4 regions of the Phyllobacterium sp. 1468 genome follow, and region 1 is predicted to be linked to each of the others. Evidence: predicted binding sites of a transcription regulator. Region 1 holds the regulator's gene; each other region holds the start of a gene.
The links. Region 1 encodes PhoB, which activates phosphate uptake and scavenging genes when phosphate is short. Its sites were predicted from a motif close to TGTCATNNANCTGTCAT; they were not measured.
Positions count from the first base shown of each region.

Region 1 (5,639 bases):
CACCGCAAACGCTGGTGGCGTTTGCCTTGGGCCTCACCCTCTTTTTCATCACTCTGGCGATGAACATCTTTGCGCTCTACATCGTGCGTAAGTATCGGGAGCAGTACGAATGACCGACATAGCCCTCAATCCCGCTGCACCAGCATCTGCACGTCCGGCGCGCCGTGACATCGGGCTCAAGCGCCGTTATGCCGCCGAACGTCGTTTCAAGCTGTATGGTATCACCGCGATTGCCATCGGCCTCTTCTTCCTGGTCGCCTTGATGTATTCCGTGTTCTCGAACGGTTATACGGCCTTCTGGCAGACCGAGGTCAATCTTGCGATCAATCTCGATCCGAAGATCATCGATCCGGACAACAAGCGTGCGACCGATCCGAACGTCCTGTTAACGGCCAATTATCCGATCCTGGCACGCAATGCACTGGCGGAAAAACTGGGCGTGGCGACGACGAACAAGCCCGCGATGCGTGAGCTCGGCAAGCTGTTTTCGGAAGGCGTGCGCGGACAATTGCGCGACCTCGTCGTAGCCAATCCTTCGCTTATCGGCACGACGCAGAACGTCTGGGTGCTGACTGGTGCGGACATCGATTCTGCCTTCAAGGGTCAGATCGATCTCACCGTCGATCAAGCCCGCCGCAAGGTTTCAGACCAGCAGGTCGAGTGGATGAACAGGTTGAAGAGTGAGGGCGCGATGTCCCAGCGCTTCAATACCGGCCTCTTCACCTATGGCGCGTCGAGCCGGCCCGAGACATCCGGTCTTGGCGTGGCGCTGATCGGCTCGCTCTACATGATGCTGATCGTCCTTTGTCTCTCCCTGCCGATTGGCGTCGCCGCGTCCATCTATCTTGAGGAATACGCCAAGAAGAGCCGGCTGACGGACATCATCGAGGTCAATATCAATAATCTCGCGGCTGTTCCTTCGATCGTGTTCGGACTTCTCGGATTGGCTGTCTTCATCAACTTCTTCCACATGCCGCGCTCGGCCTCGCTGGTCGGCGGCATGGTGCTGACACTGATGACATTGCCGACCATCATCATCGCGACCCGCGCAGCGCTGCGGGCCGTTCCGCCATCGATCCGCGCTGCGGCGCTGGGCGTCGGAGCGTCGAAGACCCAGATGGTGTTCCACCACGTCCTGCCGCTGGCCGCCCCCGGCATCCTGACCGGCACGATCATCGGTCTTGCGCACGCGCTGGGTGAGACGGCGCCGCTGCTTCTGATCGGTATGGTCGCATTCGTCGCCAACAGTCCTGTAACGCCGCTCGATCCTTCCACGGCGCTGCCAGTGCAGATCTATATGTGGGCCAACGAGGCGGAACGCGCCTTTGTCGAGCGTACATCGGGCGCTATCATCGTGTTGTTGATTTTCCTCGCGGTCATGAACATCACAGCCATCATTCTGCGTCGCCGCTTCGAGCGGCGGTGGTAACGGGTCGGGAAAGGCTCTAATTATGAACCTGATGACGGAACGAAATCTCGAAAAAGCGGTAAACGACAAAATGAGCGCTCAGGGAAATGCTATCAAGATGCAGGGCAAGGACGTCACCGTCCACTATGGTGACAAGCAAGCGCTGTTCGGTGTCAGCCTCGATGTGCCAGAGAAGATGGTAACGGCCCTGATCGGACCCTCGGGCTGCGGCAAGTCGACTTTCCTGCGCAGCCTGAACCGCATGAACGACACGATCGAAGGCTGTAAGGTCGGCGGCCTTCTTACACTGGACGATGAGGACATCTACAATCCAAAAATCGACGTTGTGGAATTGCGTGCCCGCGTTGGCATGGTTTTCCAGAAGCCCAATCCCTTCCCGAAGTCGATTTTCGAGAACGTGGCTTATGGCCCGCGTATTCATGGTCTTGCCAAGAACCGCCAGCAACTCGATGAAATCGTCGAAAAGAGCCTGCGTCGCGCCAGCCTGTTTGAGGAGGTGAAGGATCGCCTGCACGAAGCGGGAACAGGTCTTTCCGGCGGCCAGCAGCAGCGCCTGTGCATTGCACGCGCCATTGCCGTCAGCCCGGAAGTCATCCTGATGGATGAGCCGTGCTCGGCGCTCGATCCGATCGCCACCGCGAAGGTTGAGGAACTGATCGACGAATTGCGCGAAAATTATACGATCGTCATCGTGACGCACTCGATGCAGCAGGCGGCCCGCGTATCGCAGCGCACCGCAATGTTCCATCTGGGCAACCTCGTCGAGGTAGGTGATACCGAAATGATGTTCACCAGCCCAACGGAAAAGCGCACGCAAGACTACATCACCGGACGCTTCGGCTGATCACGGGAAAGAGGTTGATATCATGACCGAACAGACAGCACAGCACACCGTCCGTTCCTACGACGAAGAACTGAAGTTCCTGACGCACAAGATCGCCGAGATGGGCGGGCATGCGGAGCGCATGGTCGAACAGGCTGTCGCTGCCATGGTCAAGTCGGACAATGCGCTGGCACAGCGCGTGATCTCGGACGATTTGATCCTCGATGCCGGTCAGCGCGAAATCGACGAAAAGGCGATTACCATCATCGGCAAGCGTCAGCCCATGGCGATCGACCTGCGTGAAGTCATCGGTACGATCCGCATTTCATCGGATCTGGAACGCATCGGTGATCTTGGCAAGAACATTGCCAAGCGCGTGGTTGCTGTTACCGATACGAGGCAAACGCTCTCCGTCTATCGCGGGTTACAGACCATTGCCGAACTGGCCTTGACGCAGCTCAAGGACGTTCTCGACGCCTACGCCACACGTTCGGTCGCGCAGGTCAATATCGTGCGCGAGCGTGACGATGAGATCGATGCGCTCTACACATCATTGTTCCGCGAACTTCTGACCTACATGATGGAGGATCCGCGCAATATCTCCGCCTGCACGCACCTGCTTTTCTGTGCAAAGAACATTGAACGCATCGGCGACCATGCGACGAACATAGCAGAGACAGTTTATTATATTGTGACGGGAACGCAGCTTCCGGCGGAACGCCCAAAGGAAGACCAATCCCACACTATCGTCGTGGATGAACCTCTCGCGTCCTAATTGAAGGTAGAAAATGGCTATAGCTCCCAAAATCACCGTTGTGGAAGACGAGGAAGCCTTGAGCGTTCTCCTCAGGTACAATCTTGAAGCTGAAGGCTATGCAGTCGAGACGATCGCACGCGGAGATGAAGCGGAGATAGCCCTGCGGGAGAAAGTGCCGGATCTGCTGATCCTCGACTGGATGCTGCCTGGCCTTTCCGGCATCGAACTCTGCCGGCGGTTGAGAGCCAGGCGCGAGACGGAAATCCTGCCGATCATCATGCTGACGGCGCGCGGCGAGGAAAGCGAGCGGGTGCGCGGCCTTGCGACCGGCGCGGACGATTACATGGTCAAGCCGTTCTCGACGCCGGAGCTGCTTGCACGCATCAAATCCATGCTGCGCCGGGTCAACCCGAGCCTTCTGTCGCATGTGCTGAGCTTCGGCGATCTCAAGCTCGACCGTGAGCAACATCGCGTCTACCGCAAGGAACGCGAACTCAAACTCGGTCCGACGGAATTCCGGCTCCTGGAATTCCTGATGCAATCTCCGGGCCGTGTGTTCTCGCGTGGTCAGCTGCTCGACAATGTCTGGGGCGCCGACATCTATGTGGACGACCGCACCGTCGACGTTCATGTCGGACGTCTCCGCAAGGCCATCAACATTGGCCGCTCCATCGATCCCATCCGCACGGTGCGGGGCGCGGGATATTCATTCGGTTAATATTGGAGGCGACGGGATTACCTTTCCGGCCCGAACAAGGAACCATTGTCCAGCACCCTCGTTACACCCGCGGTCGACTTGCGCAGCCAGATTGCGTTTAACCACGAAACCGCCAAACGAATGGGAGTCTTACAATGGTCGAGAAGACACTGGACAAACTCTTTCATGAAACCCTGAAGGACATCTACTACGCCGAGCGCAAAATCTTAAAGGCGCTGCCGAAAATGGCCAAGGGCGCGGCGTCCCCGCAACTGAAGGCTGCTTTCGAGAAGCATCGGGCCGAGACAGAGGTTCATGTCGAGCGTCTGCAACAGGTTTTCGAAATTTTCGGCAAACGCGCACAGGGCAAGACCTGCGATGCGATAGAAGGCATTATCGCCGAAGGCGAGGAAATTCTGGATGAATTCAAGGATGAGCCCGCTCTGGATGCCGGACTGGCATCCGCAGCGCAAGCCGTTGAACATTATGAGATCGCGCGATACGGAACCTTGGCGCGCTGGGCCGGGGATTTGAATATGCCCGATGCGAAGAAACTGCTGGGAGCAACCCTGCAGGAGGAAATTGCCACCGACGCCGCGCTGTCGAAACTGGCGGAAGGCTCACTCAACCGGGCAGCAGCTGCCTGACTGTCTGCCAACGCCCCGTCCCAAAAGAAAATGATCCAGAACGCCCGTCATCCAGGCAGGAAAGGCTCCAGGGGCGGGCGTTCCTCTATTTCTGCCGTTCCCATGGAGGGATGAACCTTCCATCCAGATATTCGTCCAGGTAGCCCGAATGAACCGGGATGGCGAGATCCGGCGATTTGAGGAATGCAAACGCCCAGCCTGCGAGGTTGCCGTCCTCATCGCAGATCTTGATCGACTTGCGAAAATTACCTGGCAAGCCAACGGATTCGAGTGCGTCCAGCAGAGGCAATCGGCTCTCGGCAATGTCGTAGAGTTCGCCTTTTACGCGAAAACCGGTGCCAGGCAAATCCAGCATCATCGGCGTGAACCAGGATCCGGCAATGAGCATGGGAAACCGCTCGACTGTGCGGCAGTTTCCCACAAACACGGCATCATTCAGGCCGTGGGCGTGCAGCGGGAAACCTTTCTTCAAGGTGCCGAAGGCGAATATTCTCATCGGAAGTCTGCGACGAACTTGCCAAATCCAGTCAGGCCGTGAGCCGAACGGATTTTGAGAACCTGTATGCGGGTAGGCAGCTCGATCAGGAACTCTCCATCCCGGGCAAGATGATGGATGCTGTTGGGGTCGCCTCCGGTGAAGTGCGCCATCGACTCCACGTCCTCCCAATAAGAGATCGTCATGAATTCCGTCTCGTCCTCCCGGTCCTCCCGCAGGGTCTGCACCCCGAGCGCCTTTTCGATCAGCGGCTTGATGCCAGCTTCGTAATTGTACACCTCGTATTCATCAGCGTGTTCCGGCCGGGTTCGGCCACGCCAAATGCGGGCAATCGTCGGTTGTTTGGCCATCTGTCGTCCCTCGGTTGTGCCGTTGGTCGAAAACGTCAGATCAAAGCAGATAGTTCCTCATTACGACAGGAACAATTCGGATGCCTGGGGGTTAAGATCACATGCGGCGAAGGAGATTCAGATGACACAGGCAAACCTTTCACGGCATGAAGCGGCAGGGGACAAGACTGCGAAACGGCACCGTGAAATTCAAGCAAAGATTGATAAGATCGATAAACACAAGGGCAGTTCTGCGAAAAAGAATGCGCCACAAACCGGTGCCCGTGCCTATCCCGTTCCGCCATTTCCCAAGCAGCATCTAAAGAAACCCGGTCTCGAGGCCGAGCTTACGCCGGCACCGATGTACGATGCCCCCTATTACGAGGGTTCGAAAAAACTTGATGGAAAAGTCGCATTGATCACGGGTGGCGATTCCGGCATAGGACGGGCGGTTGCGGTTC
Region 1 covers NZ_JAVDSX010000001.1:206,110-211,748, reverse strand. Annotated here, with positions in the region: gene pstC (phosphate ABC transporter permease subunit PstC) at 1-113, shown strand, start outside; gene pstA (phosphate ABC transporter permease PstA) at 110-1,429, shown strand; gene pstB (phosphate ABC transporter ATP-binding protein PstB) at 1,500-2,273, shown strand; gene phoU (phosphate signaling complex protein PhoU) at 2,296-3,027, shown strand; gene phoB (phosphate regulon transcriptional regulator PhoB) at 3,041-3,727, shown strand; gene J2X72_RS01065 (ferritin-like domain-containing protein) at 3,862-4,353, shown strand; gene J2X72_RS01060 (gamma-glutamylcyclotransferase family protein) at 4,439-4,849, opposite strand; gene J2X72_RS01055 (hypothetical protein) at 4,846-5,199, opposite strand; gene J2X72_RS01050 (SDR family oxidoreductase) at 5,321-5,639, shown strand, end outside.

Region 2 (5,639 bases), on a different contig from region 1:
CGTCGCAGCCAGGCGGAAAACTGATCGACGGCAAAGATGGTGACGAAGAGCAGCAGCACGAGCGCCAAGGTCTTGGCGCCGAAGCCGCGTGAGATTGACAGCTTCAGTTCTTCACCAATGCCGCCTCCACCGACGGCGCCGATGATAGTCGAGGCGCGAACATTGATCTCAAGCCGCAGCAGTGCATAGGACATGAAGTTCGGTAGTACTTGCGGCATGGCAGCGAAACGGACGCGTTCCACCCAGCTGGCGCCTACAGATCGCATGCCCTCGTCCGAGCGCATGTCGACGTTCTCGATAACCTCGTAGAACAGCTTCCCAAGCGCACCGATGCAATGCAGGCTAATCGCGATAATGGCCGCGATCGGTCCAATTGAAAGAATAGCCGAAAACAACCCTGCGATGACAATCTCCGGAAAAGCCCGAAGAAATTCCATGAACCGTTTGACCGCGATACGCAGTGGATTGGATGGAGTAAGATTGCGTGCAGCGATGAAGCTGAGTGGGACCGCAAAAACAAATCCGATAATGGTCGATACCAAAGCCACATTGAAGGTGATGATCATCAACTCGAAGTATTCGGGAATATAGAAATCGCCCCAGATATAGACCCGGCCAAGAGCGAAATTAAACTCCTGGCCACCCTTGTCGTTGGGGCTTGCGATATCGAACAGTGCCCGCCATACGTCGCTCCAATCCTTTGGCACGAGCCAGCTGAGAAAATCGAAGAGATGGGGAAGACGATCGAAAAAATGGCCCGCATTGCTTTCATCGGCGAAACGAACGGAACCTGCGAACGCGATGAACAATAGGAGGAAGCCGAGGCTCGTGTACATCCGGCGGCGTGCGACGACTTTGCGCCAAGACTCGGCTACGTCGTGCGAACTGTGCAGTTGCGGTTGAGGGTCGGCAAACGTCATGGAGTTGATCCGCATGGAGCGCACAAGACAAGGGGCGGCCGTTACCAGCCACCCCGTGATTGATCGCAAGCGTTAGCCGCCGATCGCGTTTTTGCGGATGTCGATGACCGCGTTGTAGAATTCGGGCTTCACAGGCTGGTAGCCCTTGAAGTCCCCGCCTTCTACAGCCTCGAAGCATTTCTTGTCGGTTGCTGGCAATTTCATGAAGAAATCAGCAAGCTTGGCGTGCCATTCGTCACCGATGCCGTTGCGAACAACCAGCGGGCCGTTCGGGATAAGAGGTGAACGCCATACTTCGACCAGCAGGCTGGGATCGACAGCGCCCTTGTCGACTTCCTTGCGGAACGTGCCGGAAGTGTAGCCATCCTTGAAATCACCGAGGCCGGAAGAATCGTCTACCGCAACGTCGACCTTGCCGTCATAAGCAGCAAGAAGATTGTTCTCGTGACCACCATTGAACTGGGTCTTTGCGAAGAACTTGTCATTCGGCATGCCAGTGGTCTTGGGAATCTGGGTCAACGGAACGAGATAGCCGGACGTTGAATCCGGATCGGCATAACCGAGGGTCTTGCCCTTGGCATCGGCAATCGTCTTGATGCCGGAATCCTTACGGGCGAGACCGATGGAATAGTAACCCGTCGAACCGTCTGTCTGCTGCGTAGTGAGGATCGGCGTAACTGCCTTGGGATCCTTGATGTAGACTGCGGCATAGCCGGAAGCGCCAAGTTCGGCGAAATCAAGTGTGCCGCCAAGCAGGCCCTGGATCACACCGTCGTAGTCCGCAGCGGGAAACAGCGAAACCTTTTCAAAGCCAAAAGTCTCTTTGAGGTGGTCGGCAAGGCAACCGAAGTTCCGCAGGCGATCGGTTTCGTTCTCGCCGCCGAGAATGCCGATGCGGAATTCCTTGAGGTCTTCAGCGCGGGCCATTGTGCCGGTGAGCATTGCGCTGACCGCGATTGCGCCTAGAAGGGCTTTTCTGAACAACATGGTTCTCTCCTGTCAAACGTCGAATGAGTTTGTGATCGGTTCGTGTGGGCCCGTAACGTGGGCAAGACGATCTTTTACGCTCAACGCGCGGCCAGAATGGCCTCCAACTCCGGGATTGGCTTCTGTGAACCGCGTACGATACTCGTCGATGTAATTGCTTCTGAAAACGCGTCCTTGAGGCCATCGGCGCCGTAGATGCGGCGGGCGGCCAGTTCAGTCAGATCATCCGGACCGCCGTCGAAAACCACCTTGCCGCCCTGCATGCCTATGATCCGGGTGCAAAAATGCCGGGCGGTATCAAGTGTGTGCAGATTGGTGATAACGGTCAGGCCTTCCTTCTCATTGATATCGCGCAACGACTCCATGACGACCTGCGCATTGCGCGGATCGAGTGAAGCGATAGGCTCATCAGCAAGAATGACTTTCGGATTCTGCATCAACGCGCGAGCTATGGCGACACGCTGCTGCTGCCCTCCGGAGAGTGTGCCTGCGCGTTGCAGGGCGGTCTTGGCAATATCGAGCCGGTCGAGAGCAGCGACCGCCATGGCGCGCTCATCGTTGGAGAAGATGCCGAGCAGACTTTTGATTGTCGAACGGTGGTTCAGACGGCCAAGAAGCACATTGGTAAGAACATCGAGACGCGGCACAAGGTTGAACTGCTGGAAGATCATTGCGCAATCACGCTGCCAATTGCGCAGGTGCGAACCGCGCAGCTTAGCGACATCGGTGCCCTCGAACAGGATCGAGCCTTCGGAAGGATCGATAAGCCGATTGATCATACGCAGCAAGGTCGACTTGCCTGCGCCCGATCGGCCAATAATGCCAACCATCTGGCCCTGCGGAATTTCGACATTGACGTTGTCGATGGCGATGTTACTGCCAAAGCGCCGCGTCACGTTTTCAATCTTCAGCATTCGTCAATCCCTTTTGGCCGCTGCTTCGTCCTAGAGGGATTGTGTGAACCTGCGATGGCAGTTTCATTTCAGTTGCGTGACAACTTCCGATTGCTTTCTCAGCTTATGTGTTATCCACGGAAAACCCACCTCGACGGTGCAAAAGAGAACGGGAGCGGCACACAAATTTGTGTGATCCGCTCCCGAAAAACCGATGATTAAAATCGAATAGAACCCAAAGGTTGAATTATGCCGCTACGCCATTCGGCACAGAAAACGCCGTGACGTCGATGATCCTGTCGGCAACAGCTTCCCGCACATCCTGGTCATGGAAGATGCCCAACATCGCCACACCCGCGTCCTTCTTCTGCTGGATCATAGAGACCACCACATCGCGGTTCTTGGCATCAAGCGACGCCGTTGGTTCGTCCAGAAGCAGGATCGGATGATCTGTTATGAAGCCGCGAGCAATATTGACGCGCTGCTGTTCGCCGCCTGAAAATGTCGCCGGTGGCAGCGACCACAACCGCTCCGGCAAATTGAGTCCGGCAAGCAATAATCCGGCCTTGTCGCGTGCATCTTTACGATCAATACCGCGTGCAATCAGCGGTTCCGCGACAACGTCCAACGCCGAAACGCGCGGTACCGTACGCAAGAATTGGCTGACATATCCGATCATGTCGCGCCTGATGCCGAGCATTGTGCGTGGATCAGCGGCCGCAACGTCAACGAGCCGGTCGCGATAAGGCACGATGATCTGGCCTCGATCAACGGCATAGTTGCCATAGACCATCTTCAGGATAGAGCTTTTGCCCGCTCCTGAGGGACCGCCGAGAACGGCGCATTCGCCGGCCCTGATGGAGAAGGAGACGTTTGCCACGACGGGCAGACGAATACCATCGCGCAAGTGCATGGTGAAGCTCTTGGCGACATCGGAAACAACGAGAGGTGTCGGCATGATTGTCTCCTAGACTTGCAGGATGGAGGAAACGAGGAGCTGGGTGTAAGGCGCCTGGGGATCATCAAGAACACGATCCGTGAGACCGGTCTCGACGATGTGACCATCCTTCATCACCATCATTCGGTGCGAGAGCAAACGCGCCACCGCAAGATCATGCGTCACGACAATAGCTGCCAGACCGAGATCGCTTACAAGACCTCGAAGCAGATCGAGAAGCCTTGCCTGGACCGAGACATCAAGCCCACCCGTCGGCTCATCCATGAAAACGAGTCGCGGATTGGTGACGAGATTTCGCGCAATCTGAAGGCGCTGGCGCATACCGCCGGAAAAAGCACGCGGCTGATCGTCAATACGGTCAGCGGCGATCTCCACACGGCCGAGCCAATCGGTAGCGGTCGCGCGGATCTTGCCATAGTGCCGGTCACCAACAGCCATCAGCCGTTCGCCGACATTGGCGCCGGCGGATACGGTCATGCGCAATCCATCGGCGGGATTTTGATGGACGAAGCCCCAATCCGTACGCATCAGAAAGCGCCGCTCCGCCTCACTCATGCGATAGAGGTCTCGGAACTGGCCATCACGCATCCGGTACTCGACCGAACCCGTGGAAGGTGCAAGGCGCGTTGCCAGACAGTCCAGCAGCGTCGTCTTGCCTGAACCGGATTCGCCAACGACCGCCAGAACTTCACCTGGCCACAACTCGAAGGACACGTTTTGGCAGCCGATCCGGCTTCCGTAGAATTTCGAAAGCGCGCTGACTTTCAGGAGTGGTATATCGCTCATTGTGCTGCCTCCGCAGGATTAGCCGGAAGATGGCCGCGATGGCCCTCCACCTGCCGATCCTCGCAAAAATCGGTATCCGAGCAAACAAACATGCTGCCGCCTTTGTCATCGAGAATGACTTCGTCGAGATAACTGCCTTTGGCTCCGCATAGGGCGCAGGGCTCGGAGAATGTCTGAATCTCGAATGGATGATCCTCAAAATCCAGGCTGACAACTTCGGTATAGGGCGGGATGGCATAGATCCGCTTTTCACGCCCTGCGCCAAATAGTTGCAACGCGGGAGATTGATGCATCTTTGGGTTGTCGAATTTTGGTGTGGGCGATGGGTCCATCACATAACGGCCTTCGACCTTCACCGGATAGGCATAGGTCGTGGCGATACGGCCGTGACGCGCGATGTCCTCGTAGAGTTTCACATGCATCAGTCCATATTCTTCGAGCGCATGCATCTTTCGCGTCTCGGTCTCACGCGGCTCAAGAAACCGCAGAGGTTCCGGGATCGGAACCTGATAGACGAGCGTTTGCCCAGCGTTCAGCGCGGTTTCAGGAATGCGGTGGCGCGTCTGGATGATGGTCGCCTCGGTCGTTTTTGTCGTCACCCGAACATGGGAAACCTTTTGGAAGAAGGCGCGGATCGACACGGCATTGGTCGTATCGTCGGCGCCTTGGTCGATCACTTTCAACGTGTCGTTCGGGCCAATCACCGCAGCTGTCACCTGAACACCGCCGGTACCCCAACCATAGGGCATCGGCATTTCGCGCGACGCGAACGGCACCTGATAACCGGGAATGGCAATTGCCTTCAGGATAGCGCGGCGGATCATCCGTTTCGTCTGTTCGTCGAGATAGGCGAAATTATACGTCGCAAGCTGAGACTGGGATTCGATCATATTGCACCGTTTTGCCTGAGGGAATTTGGTTCAAGGTCGGGGGATTTGGCGAGGCCGACGCGCCCTAGTGGATTGTCGCGCCATCCGTGAAACAGAACTGGCGCGATATGATCGGACCTCACTCTCCTCATTCTGCTGCCTCTTTGGCTTCGCTGTTTTCGCTGTCGCGGCGTTCATGCTCGCCGCGCATGCGACGCACGAGGTC
Region 2 covers NZ_JAVDSX010000002.1:482,139-487,777, forward strand. Annotated here, with positions in the region: gene phnE (phosphonate ABC transporter, permease protein PhnE) at 1-920, opposite strand, end outside; gene phnD (phosphonate ABC transporter substrate-binding protein) at 993-1,904, opposite strand; gene phnC (phosphonate ABC transporter ATP-binding protein) at 1,988-2,821, opposite strand; gene phnL (phosphonate C-P lyase system protein PhnL) at 3,048-3,758, opposite strand; gene phnK (phosphonate C-P lyase system protein PhnK) at 3,768-4,544, opposite strand; gene J2X72_RS07810 (alpha-D-ribose 1-methylphosphonate 5-phosphate C-P-lyase PhnJ) at 4,541-5,434, opposite strand; gene J2X72_RS07815 (carbon-phosphorus lyase complex subunit PhnI) at 5,562-5,639, opposite strand, start outside.
Region 2: the regulator PhoB is predicted to act here: its motif matches at 2,887-2,903, upstream of phnC (phosphonate ABC transporter ATP-binding protein).

Region 3 (5,639 bases), on a different contig from region 1:
TCAACCGCCTGGAAGAGCATCAAAGCGGTAAAATCCTTGTCGACGGTATCGAGCTCACCAGTGATTTGAAAAAGATCGATGAGGTGCGCCGCGAAGTCGGCATGGTGTTCCAGCACTTCAATCTCTTCCCGCATCTGACGATCCTCGAAAACTGCACGCTCGCGCCGATCTGGGTGCGGAAGATGCCGAAGAAAAAGGCCGACGAAGTGGCAATGCACTTCCTGGAACGCGTCAAGATTCCCGAACAGGCCAATAAATATCCGGGCCAGCTCTCCGGGGGCCAGCAGCAGCGCGTGGCAATCGCCCGGTCGCTCTGCATGAATCCGCGGATCATGCTGTTCGATGAACCGACTTCGGCACTCGATCCGGAGATGATCAAGGAAGTGCTGGATACGATGGTCCAGTTGGCCGAAGAAGGCATGACGATGATTTGCGTCACGCACGAGATGGGCTTTGCCCGTCAGGTCGCAAACCGTGTGATCTTTATGGATCAGGGTCAGATCGTCGAACAGAATGAACCCGCAGCATTCTTCGACAACCCGCAGCACGAGCGCACGAAACTGTTCCTCAGCCAGATCCTGCACTAGCAGCCCTGGAGCGAAATTTCCGATTTATTGCGGCGGCCAAACCGGCCGCCGTCATTTTATGATTTTTAATTTCAGATTTTTGACAAAGCCATTTTCATCAGGATTTGCATGACCGAAGATCTTCAGCAGCCCAACTCCGCGCAACAGCAAGCGGTAGCAACAGAAAAGATTCGTAGCAATGAAGTTCAAAAATATATAGCCGCCGCTATCGACAGGTTATCCACTGCTGTCGCCGTCGTCGGGTTCCTAGGTCCTGTTGTCAGCTTTGCAAATTCGGAAATTGAACACAGACCATCGTTTTATGTTGTGCAATCGATCGTCATGTTCAGCAGTGCGTCGCTCTCGTATGGCCTTCATCTATATGGTAGATTGCAACTGAAAAGAGGACTGCAATAATGTGGTTTGATGCATTTTTCATAGTATTTTGGCTGACGTTTATCAGCGGTGGCGCGATCTTGGTTGCCAGACACGAGTTCAATCAGGACCGGAGAGAAACCAAGGATCGCATCGCCGAAATCACCCGCGGGTTGAAACGCCGCGGCACGCCGGCCGAATAACGTTCAAACCTGTTCTTTTCGTTCTTCCGCATCAAATCCGTACAGCCAGTCAAATCCCTTGATGAACTTTTCCACCGGACGGTTGCGCAAAAGGATATTACGCGCAACGGCCACCGGTCCCTTTGCGTGATAGGCCAGGTGGTTGAGCGCTCCGCGCCTGACAACTGCGCTGATACGCTTCGTCCGGGCTCTGCTGAACCGGGCGAGGGCAGAGGGCCACGCGGCGCGATCTGCACTTAAAGCATCAGCCAATGCGCACGCATCTTCGATGGCCATCGCTGCACCCTGTGCCGCATAGGGTGTCATGGCATGCGCAGCGTCGCCAATCAGCACCACACGTTCCTCGGTCAGGAACCGGCATTTCTTCATTTCAAATAGCCGCCATGGCGTCCAGGGACGACCCGCGCGCATGACGTCGCGTAGGCCCACATGCCAACTCGCGAACTCCCGGATGAAATTCTGGCTCGGGCTCCCCGGATCGACGGGAACGGGCCATCGGTTGCCAGCCTGATGGTCGGGCGCGACCGCTACGAAATTGATCATCTGGCCTGAACGGATAGGATAGGCGATCAGATGCGCGTTGGAGCCGGTCCAGGCGACGACGTTGATCCCTGGTGGCAACAGGGTCTTGAACGATTCCGGCAATTGGTCGACCCCTAGCGACGATCGCCATGCGACCATGCCGGTATAACGTGCACGGTCCGCGTCGGAGACGGCGGTACGCAGGTTCGACCACACGCCGTCTGCGCCGACCAGCAGCGCGCCGCGGTGTTCTTCGATGCGGTCATGATATTGCACGCGGACGAGCATGCCCTGGCTGTCTGCCTTGCGCTGCGTCACGGTCGACTGCAACTGTATGGCGATGTTGGGCTGGCTGCGGGCAAGAGTGAGCAAAGTGTTCTGCAAATCGGCGCGGTGACAAACGATATAGGGCGCTCCCCAGCGTTCCGTCGCCTGTTCGCCAATTGGCAACCGCAGCAATTCGCCCCCGCTTGTTCCATCCTGCAGGCAGACCGCTTGCGGTTCAACAGATGCGTATTGCAGCTGTTCCATCGCGCCGAGCCGAGCGAGAAGCCGAGTCGCATTCGGGGAAAGCTGCAATCCGGCACCGATTTCAGCGAGCGCCGCGCTTTTCTCGAATATCTGGACATGAAAGCCCTTGGCGCTCAACGCGAGGGCAAGAGTGAGGCCAGCAATCCCTGCACCGGCAATGATGATCTGATCAGGATTTGGAATTCGCCTGTTTCGTTCTGTTTTCAGATCAATGAGTGCTGCTTTCAAGCGGCCTTATCCACATAGGTGCAACCCTCGGGAACGGTCACATCAGCGGCAAGTGAGGGGTCAAATCGATAAAGCGTCGAGCAATAGGGACAGACCTTCTCATTGTCGTCGCCGAGATCGAGGAAAACATGCGGGTGGTCGAAAGGAGAATTGGCGCCGACGCACATGAATTCCTTCACTCCGATGGCGATGCTTGCATGTCCTGCGCTGTTCTGGAAATGAGGGATGCTGTGTCCAGCCATTATTCGCTCCTGAAATCTTCGCCAAGCGCGCACAGCGCCCATTCGATTTGTCTTAAAACAAAAGGCGCGCAAAGGAAACGCGTTCTATGTCGCAGTATTGCTTCTGCATTCGCCAAACAGTGCGAATCCCCGGAGGCATCCCGCCGGCAGGTCCATCATCCTCTCAAGACGAGCCGCGCAATGGCTATTTCAAAGTAAAATTCACCCGGCACAACGATTCCATTTGGATGTTTTTCGCTCTAGAGTGCAATTCAGCGATATGATGACGATTTCAAGACGCTTGCTATCAAACTGTCAAAAGACTTGTCTACGGTGAGCGCCTGAGCGTCCGTCTTGAAAGGCGCTGCGGCGACATATGGCGTGGTTTTCGGGGTCGCTTTCGCGACGAGTGCAACGTACGTAAGATGCGTGAGCACTGAAAGTGTAGAAAATCGCGCCGGATGACCGCCGCAGTAAAGTTTCAAGTCGGACACTGAGACCATTTCCAAAGGGCGCCGAAGGGTCTTCCATTTTTAACGGGACGTTTTTGTCGGAGAGTACCAATGAACGAACAATCATCCGCGATTCCGAAAGCCTTGGAACAAGCGGATTCGAATGCGATTCCACAGGCCCTGGAGAATGTGGATCTGGCGAATTTGCACACCAGCGTCGATCGCTTCGTTAATCGTGAGTTCTCCTGGCTGCAGTTCAATCGCCGCGTTCTAGAAGAAGCCGAGAACACGCACCAGCCGTTGCTCGAACGTTTGCGTTTCCTCTCCATCTCTGCAGCCAATCTCGATGAATTCTTCATGGTGCGTATCGCCGGACTGGCAGGACAGGTACGCGCTGGCGTTTCAGACCGCAGCGACGATGGGCGCACACCCCAGGAACAGCTGGAATTCGTCCTCGATGAGGTCGTGAAGCTGCAGATTGCCCAGCAGCACCGGTTTGATGATTTGCGCGCGGAAATGCTCAAGGAAAACATCGAGATCGTTCGTCCTGACAGGTTGACCGCCAATGAGCAGTCCTGGCTGGAAGACCATTTCCTTGAAACGATCTATCCCGTTCTGACGCCGCTTGCCATTGATCCGGCGCATCCTTTTCCATTCATTCCCAATCTTGGTTTCTCGATCGCCATGCTCCTCAACCGGAGCACCGACAATCGTCCAATGACAGCGTTGCTGCGTCTGCCTCAAGCGTTAAGGCGCTTCATCCAAATTCCCGACGACAAGGGTCGTTTCCGCTTCCTCACGCTGGAGGATGCGATCAGCCTGTTCACCGGGCGGCTTTTCCCGGGGTACGAGGTTAAAGGTGCCGGTACTTTCCGCATCATCCGCGACAGTGATATAGAGGTCGAGGAGGAGGCAGAGGATTTGGTGCGCCTGTTCGAAACGGCACTCAAGCGGCGCCGTCGCGGTCAGGTTATTCGCATCGAATTCGACGATGAAATGCCGGAATCACTGCGCAGTTTCGTTGCCACCGAGCTCGGTGTTCCCGACAATCGCATCAGCGTTCTCGATGGACTGCTTGCGCTCAACATGATTTCGGAAATCGTCAGCATCCCGCGTGCCGATCTGAAGTTCGTGCCCTATAATCCACGTTTCCCCGAGCGCGTTCGCGAGCACGGCGGCGATTGTTTTGCAGCTATCCGCGAAAAAGATATCGTCGTTCACCATCCTTACGAATCCTTCGACGTGGTCGTCCAGTTCCTGCGCCAGGCTGCCGCCGATCCGGATGTCGTAGCGATCAAGCAGACCCTCTATCGCACGTCGAACGACAGCCCGATCGTGCGTGCCCTGATTGATGCCGCCGATGCCGGCAAGTCGGTAACGGCGCTTATCGAACTCAAGGCCCGCTTCGACGAGGAAGCCAATATCCGCTGGGCCCGCGATCTCGAACGTGCCGGTGTACAGGTCGTCTTTGGGTTTATCGAATGGAAGACCCACGCTAAGATGTCTCTCATCGTGCGCCGTGAAGAGGCGAAGTTGCGCAGTTACGTGCATCTGGGGACGGGAAACTATCATCCGATCACCGCGAAGATCTATACCGACTTGTCATTCTTCACCTGCGAGCCTTCTATCGGTCGCGATGTGGCGCAGATATTCAACTTCATCACGGGCTATACGCCGCCCTCCGGCGAGATGGGCATTGCCGTTTCGCCGATCACACTTCGCCCGCGCATCATGCAGCACATTGCCGAGGAAATCGCTCATGCCAAGGCCGGGCGGCCGGCTTCGATCTGGATGAAGATGAACTCCCTGGTCGACGCCGAGATTATCGACGCCCTCTATGACGCGGGCCGGCAAGGGGTAGAGATCGATCTCGTCGTGCGAGGCATTTGTTGTCTTCGACCGCAGCTCCCGGGCCTTTCTGACAATATCCGCGCGAAATCCATCGTTGGGCGTTTTCTCGAACACAGCCGCATCTTCTGCTTTGGCAACGGTGAAGCGATGCCGTCAGAAAAGGCACGGGTTTATTTGGGCTCTGCCGACATGATGACCCGCAATCTCGATCGCCGCGTCGAGACGCTGGTGCCGATCACCAATCCAACAGTGCATCAACAGGTTCTTTCACAGATTATGTTGGCGAACCTTCTCGACAATCAGCAGAGTTACGAGTTACTAGCAGACGGAACGTCGCGTCGGATCACACCTGCTGACGGGGAAGAAGCTTTTAACGCACAGGAATATTTCATGACAAATCCCAGCCTTTCAGGCCGTGGCAAGTCGCTGAAGTCTTCAGCACCGCGATTGATTGCGCATCGCAAGCGGTCAAAGAGAAATAAGGCTTAGAGCCTCGGACGATAAATATGACGCATTCTGCCGGAGGGAATTTGGCTCAAGGTCGAGGGATTTGGCGAGGGCGATGCCTTTGCATCGGACGAAGCCGAAGCCCCAAGGAATTGGGCCAAATTCACCCGGCCCTTCGGGTTTCCGGCTGGCGGACACCCACTTTGTCAGGCGGCATCGTCCGATGGGTAAACATCGGCCTCG
Region 3 covers NZ_JAVDSX010000004.1:336,097-341,735, forward strand. Annotated here, with positions in the region: gene J2X72_RS13675 (amino acid ABC transporter ATP-binding protein) at 1-587, shown strand, start outside; gene J2X72_RS13680 (hypothetical protein) at 696-983, shown strand; gene J2X72_RS13685 (hypothetical protein) at 983-1,144, shown strand; gene J2X72_RS13690 (FAD-dependent monooxygenase) at 1,148-2,425, opposite strand; gene J2X72_RS13695 (zinc-finger domain-containing protein) at 2,422-2,667, opposite strand; gene J2X72_RS13700 (RNA degradosome polyphosphate kinase) at 3,210-5,438, shown strand.
Region 3: the regulator PhoB is predicted to act here: its motif matches at 2,930-2,946, upstream of J2X72_RS13700 (RNA degradosome polyphosphate kinase).

Region 4 (5,639 bases), 710 kb from region 1:
CACGAAATAATCGGAAAAGAATGATGAAGACGGAAATGATCTCGCTGCCCGGCGACGTGCCCGGCAACAGCATTGAACTGCGCGTGCTGCGCTTTGAAGGCAAGAACAGCGACGCCATCAGCGCCTATTTGCAGTCGTCGCTGCATGGTTCGGAACTGCCGGGACAGGCCGCGTTGCATTTCCTCATTCCAATGCTCGAGAAGGCCGAAAAGGAAGGCCGCGTCGCGGGCGATATCACCGTCGTTCCGCAGGCAAATCCGGTCGGATCGGCGCAATGGCAGGCGCATCAGCATCTCGGCCGTTTCGATTATTTTTCCGGCGTTAATTTCAACCGTTCTTTCCCGTTGCTCGAAACATTCGATACCTCCGGGCTCCCCGCTATCGATGCACCGAAGTCTTTGGCGGAGCGGCTAAAGGCGCAGCTCTTGCGCCTCGCGTTGCCGCACCAAATCGTGCTTGACCTCCACTGTGACGACGAGAGCGAGAACTACCTCTATATCCATCGAGCTTTTCTGCCGGAAATGTATGATCTCGCTTCCGCGCTCGGTTCGACCGCCATCCTTTCATGGGATAGCACGGCCGATGCCGCCTTCGAGGAGGCCTGCGCGCATCCGGCGTTGCATCTGTCCGAGCAAGAACGAAAGGCCCGCGCGGTTACCACCGTCGAGTTTCGCGGTCTGAACGATGTCGACATCGAAACCGGCAAAAACGACGCCGAGGGCCTGTACAGGTTCCTGGTCCATCGCGGCGTGATCATCGACGACAGCGTCAAGCTGAATGTCGATTTCAATGGCCCGGTGACGCCACTCGAAAATGTCGAGATGATCCGTGCGCCGCGGGGCGGGATGGTCCTGTTCCACGTCGATATCGGCACTGAGGTCGAAGCCGGCGCCAAGCTCGTGACGATCGTGACCGTTCCGGGTGATCCAAGCGGCGACATGACGCTGACCGCACCGCAGGCGGGGCGCGTTCTCACGCGCCGGAGCCACCGTTATACCCGTCGCGGCGATGATTTGTTGAAACTCCTCGGCGGCAAGCGTTCGGAAAACGCCCGGCCGGGCTCGCTGGAAGCCTGATGCCGACGGCCGGTCCATGCCAGATCCGCGGCATCCTCTTCGACAAGGATGGCACGCTCGTCGATTTCAACCGCACCTGGTTCGGAATCACCATGGAATTGGCGCACAAGGCAGCCGATGGTGATGAGGCACGGGCGCGGGCACTGGTCGAAGCGGGCGGTTATGATTGGGAGATGGAAAAGTTTCGCGGCGGCTCGGTCATCGCCGCGGGAACTGTCAACGACATTGTCGATCTGTGGCATCCCGAATTGACGCTCGAGGAAAAGCGCGAGCGGATCACGGCCTACAACGCCTATGCCGTGCAAGAGGGTTCGCGCCGCGCCATCGGCATCGAAGGTTTGCACGCGACGCTGGAAGCGCTGGTGGCGCAGGGGTTTGTCCTCGGCATCGCCACCAACGACTCGGAAGCCGGTGCGCGAGCAACGGCGGAAGCGCTCGGCCTGACCGCGTTCTTCACCGTGGTCATTGGTTATGATTCCGTGGCGCGCGCCAAGCCCCATGCGGACCAGCTGCATTTATTTGCGGCCAAGACGGGCCTTGAGCCCAATTCTATCGCCATGGTCGGCGACAATGCACACGATCTGGAGATGGCCCATGCAGCCGGCGCCGGCCTTGCCATCGGCGTCCTGTCCGGAAACAGCACGCTGGATGACCTTGCGCATCTCAGCGATGCTATCCTGGGTTCCATCGCCGAACTGCCGCAGTTTCTGGACAAGCGGGCTCAATCCTAGTCTTAATCTAAAAGCACCGCCCTCTTCGATTGCTATGATGACAATGATTTGAGTGCCCGTTGCGGATCGCGGTGCTATCAATCCTACGCATTGTACGACCTGGAGCGAGGGCAGCATGGACAGTCAGGATTTGGCGATTAACATAGGAGACGTCGAGGCCGCCGCAGCGAGGCTCAAAGGCCAGATCGTATCGACGCGGCTTGTCGAATCCGAAGCACTGAACGCAAAGTACAAGGCGCGTATCCTGTTCAAGCCGGAATGTCTGCAACGCACAGGCTCGTTCAAATTCCGCGGTGCCTACAACCGTATCAGCCAGTTCACCGGGGACGAACACAAGCGCGGCATCATCGCCTATTCCTCGGGTAATCACGCCCAGGGCGTGGCCAGCTCGGCCAAGCTTTTCGGCATTCATGCCACTATCATCATGCCGCTTGACGCCCCGCAGACAAAGGTCGCCAACACGCGTTCCTATGGCGCGGAAGTTGTGTTTTACGACCGCTACAATCAAACGCGCGATGAGGTTGCTGCACCCTATATCGAGGAGCGCGGCATGATCCTTGTGCCGCCTTATGACGATCCATCCATCATGGCGGGGCAGGGAACGATCGGCCTCGAACTCGTGGCCGATGCCAATGAGCGCGGTCTGACGCTCGACGAATTGTTCGTGCCGAGTGGCGGCGGCGGCCTTATCAGCGGCATTTCCGTGGCAGTAAAGGCTGGTTCTCCCGGAACGCGCATATGGGGCGTTGAGCCGGAGAATTTCGATGATCTGCGCCGGTCGCTGATCGCGGGTCAGCCGGTCGCCAATGAACCCGGCCATCGTTCGATCTGCGACGCGATCTTGACGCCGCAACCGGGAAATCTCACCTTCCCGGTCAACAAGCGCAACCTTGCCGGTGCCATCGCGGTCGCCGATGATGCGGTGAAGGCTGCGATGCGCGATGCGGCGAACCACCTGAAATTGATCGTAGAGCCCGGCGGCTGCGTCGGGCTTGCGGCTTTGGCAAGCGGCGAAGTCGATATCGAGGGCAAGACGGTTGCTGTCGTTTTATCCGGCGGCAATGTCGATCTCGACCTCTATGGCGAATTCATCGCGGCAGCCTAGACCTTAGTCTCAGGGGCGCAATACGCGCGCGTCTGTCATCATATTGTTACTCTGGCGTCATAGCGGGGAAGTACGTTTAAGAGACGTTGAAGACCCAGCCATATAGCCAGAGGTAAGCGCCATGAACGAACAGTCTCAGCCATTCCGTACCAGCCAGATCGAGGAAAATGACGGCCCGGGAAACAACCCGACCGACAATGCCACCATGGGTGAGCTCATTGCAGCGCGCTTCTCGCGGCGGGGTTTCCTCAAGGGCTCGCTCGCCGTATCCGCCATCGCCGCAACCGTCAGCCCCATGGCGCTTATGATGGCTGACGATGCGCGCGCCGAGAGCAAATCGGCTTTCGTTTTTGACGAAGTTGAGGCCGGCATCGATGAGACGCACCATGTCGCCCCCGGGTATGACGCTGATGTCCTGTTGCGTTGGGGTGATGGCATTTTTGCCGATTCGCCCGAGTTCGATCCGCTGAACCAGACACCGGAATCCCAGGCCAAGCAATTCGGCTACAACAATGATTATGTCGGCTATATTCCGATCGACGGTTCTTCCGAGCATGGCCTGCTCGTCGTCAATCACGAATACACCAATGAACATCTGATGTTCCCGGGTATCGTCAAAGTCGTCAAGGATGATAAAGGCGACGCCAAGATCGAGATTGCGCCAGCTGACAAGAAGCGTGTCGATATCGAAATGGCCGCCCATGGCGGTACCATTGTCGAAATCAAAAAGACCGACGGCAAGTGGCAGGTCGTCAAGGACGGCAAGCTCAACCGGCGCATCACTGCGAACACGGAGATGCAATTGTCCGGCCCGGTTGCCGGCCATGACCGCGTCAAGACCAACGCCGATTCGTCCGGCAAGAAAGTTTTGGGCACGATCAATAATTGCTCGGGCGGCGTTACGCCCTGGGGCACCTATGTTTCGGGCGAAGAAAATGTTCACTACTACTTCCTCGGTAAATTGCCCGAGGACAGCAAGGAAGCCGACAATTACAAGCGCAATAGCATCCCGGAAACCACCTATGATTGGGGCAAGTTTCATGATCGTTTCGACCTGTCGAAGGACCCGAACGAAGCCAATCGCTTTGGCTACGTGGTCGAGATCGATGTGAACGATCCCAACTCCATTCCGAAAAAGCGCACGGCACTCGGCCGCTTCAAGCATGAGGGTGCGGATTCCATCGTCGCCAAGGATGGCCGCGTCGTCTTCTATCTCGGTGATGATTCCCGCTTCGAATATGTCTACAAATTCGTCACCACCGGCAAGTTCAACCCGGATGACCGCGCCGCCAATATGGATCTTCTCGATGACGGCACGCTTTATGTCGCCAAATTCGATGTTGACGGTTCGGTGAACTGGCTGCCGGTTGTCTTTGGTGAGGGGCCGTTGACGGAAGCCAATGGCTTTGCCAGCCAGGCAGACGTGTTGATCGAAACCCGCCGCGCTGGTGATCTGCTCGGCGCGACCAAGATGGATCGCCCGGAAGACATTGGCCCGAACGGCGCCAATGGCAAAGTCTATGTCATGCTCACCAACAACACCAAGCGCAAGGACGATCAGGTTGATGCGGTCAACCCGCGCGCCAAGAACGCCTTCGGTCATATAGTCGAAATTACCGAGGAAGACGGCAATTTCGCCGCCACCAAGGGCAAGTGGGAAATATTGCTGAAATGCGGCGATCCATCAGTCGCAGATGTCGGCGCATCCTTCTCCACCGATACCACCAAGAATGGCTGGTTCGGCATGCCGGACAACTGCTCGGTCGATGCGGATGGACGCCTATGGGTAGCGACGGACGGCAATTCCCCCAAGGAAACCGGCCGCACCGATGGCATATGGGCCGTGGATACGGACGGTCCCGCCCGTGGCACGTCCAAACTGTTCTTCCGCGTGCCAGTTGGCGCGGAAATGTGCGGCCCGCTCATGCTGCCGGACATGGCAACATTCATGGTTGCGGTCCAGCATCCCGGTGACGGCGGCGACGATTGGAAGCCCTTCGGCCGTCCATCCTATTACGAAGACCTGTCGACCCGCTGGCCGGACTTCAAGGACGACATGCCGGTCCGTCCCTCTGTCCTCGCCATCACAAAAAAGGGCGGCGGCAAGATCGGCGTTTAAAGTAACAAGGATCTCGGGCGCGCACGCCCGGTGCGCATTCGATCCGATAAAAAGCCCGGCCTCAGATTTCTGAAGCCGGGCTTTTGCGTTGGCGGGCTCTTCTGCTAAGGCAGAGGGCCTTCGATCATTATTTGCGCGAGAAAAACACCTGCTCGGCCTGGTCGCGACCAAAATTTTGCAATTCGATGTCGGTGATTGCAACCTTGCCGCTTTCTTTGGGGAAGGTGAGCTTCAATTCTTTCAGCCTGGTTAGGTCGATTCCTTTAAACGCCTTCAGTGGAATCGCCACCATGTTAAGCAAGGTCTTGATCTTGCCCTTATCCGCATAGGGCGTATCACGCGGGTCATCGATCATTGGCATGCCGTTTGCCTTGGCACGTGGTGCATTATAGAGCGCATCACTATAATCGCTCGCTGTGATGGTTGCCGTTTTACCAACACTATCGGTGAGCGTCACCAGCACCTCCTGGCCAATAGGCGCAGCCACTGCAAGACGGAAGGTTAAATAATCCATCCCCTTGGTGGAGAGCCCCGTCAGGTCGGTTGTTAATGTCGGGTTGGGTTTTGACCAGGCAAGCTCGGCATGATCTGCGAGAGACTTGAGGCCT
Region 4 covers NZ_JAVDSX010000001.1:917,528-923,166, forward strand. Annotated here, with positions in the region: gene J2X72_RS04435 (succinylglutamate desuccinylase/aspartoacylase family protein) at 24-1,076, shown strand; gene J2X72_RS04440 (HAD family hydrolase) at 1,076-1,807, shown strand; gene J2X72_RS04445 (threonine/serine dehydratase) at 1,923-2,912, shown strand; gene J2X72_RS04450 (PhoX family phosphatase) at 3,034-5,031, shown strand; gene J2X72_RS04455 (hypothetical protein) at 5,159-5,639, opposite strand, start outside.
Region 4: the regulator PhoB is predicted to act here: its motif matches at 2,946-2,962, upstream of J2X72_RS04450 (PhoX family phosphatase).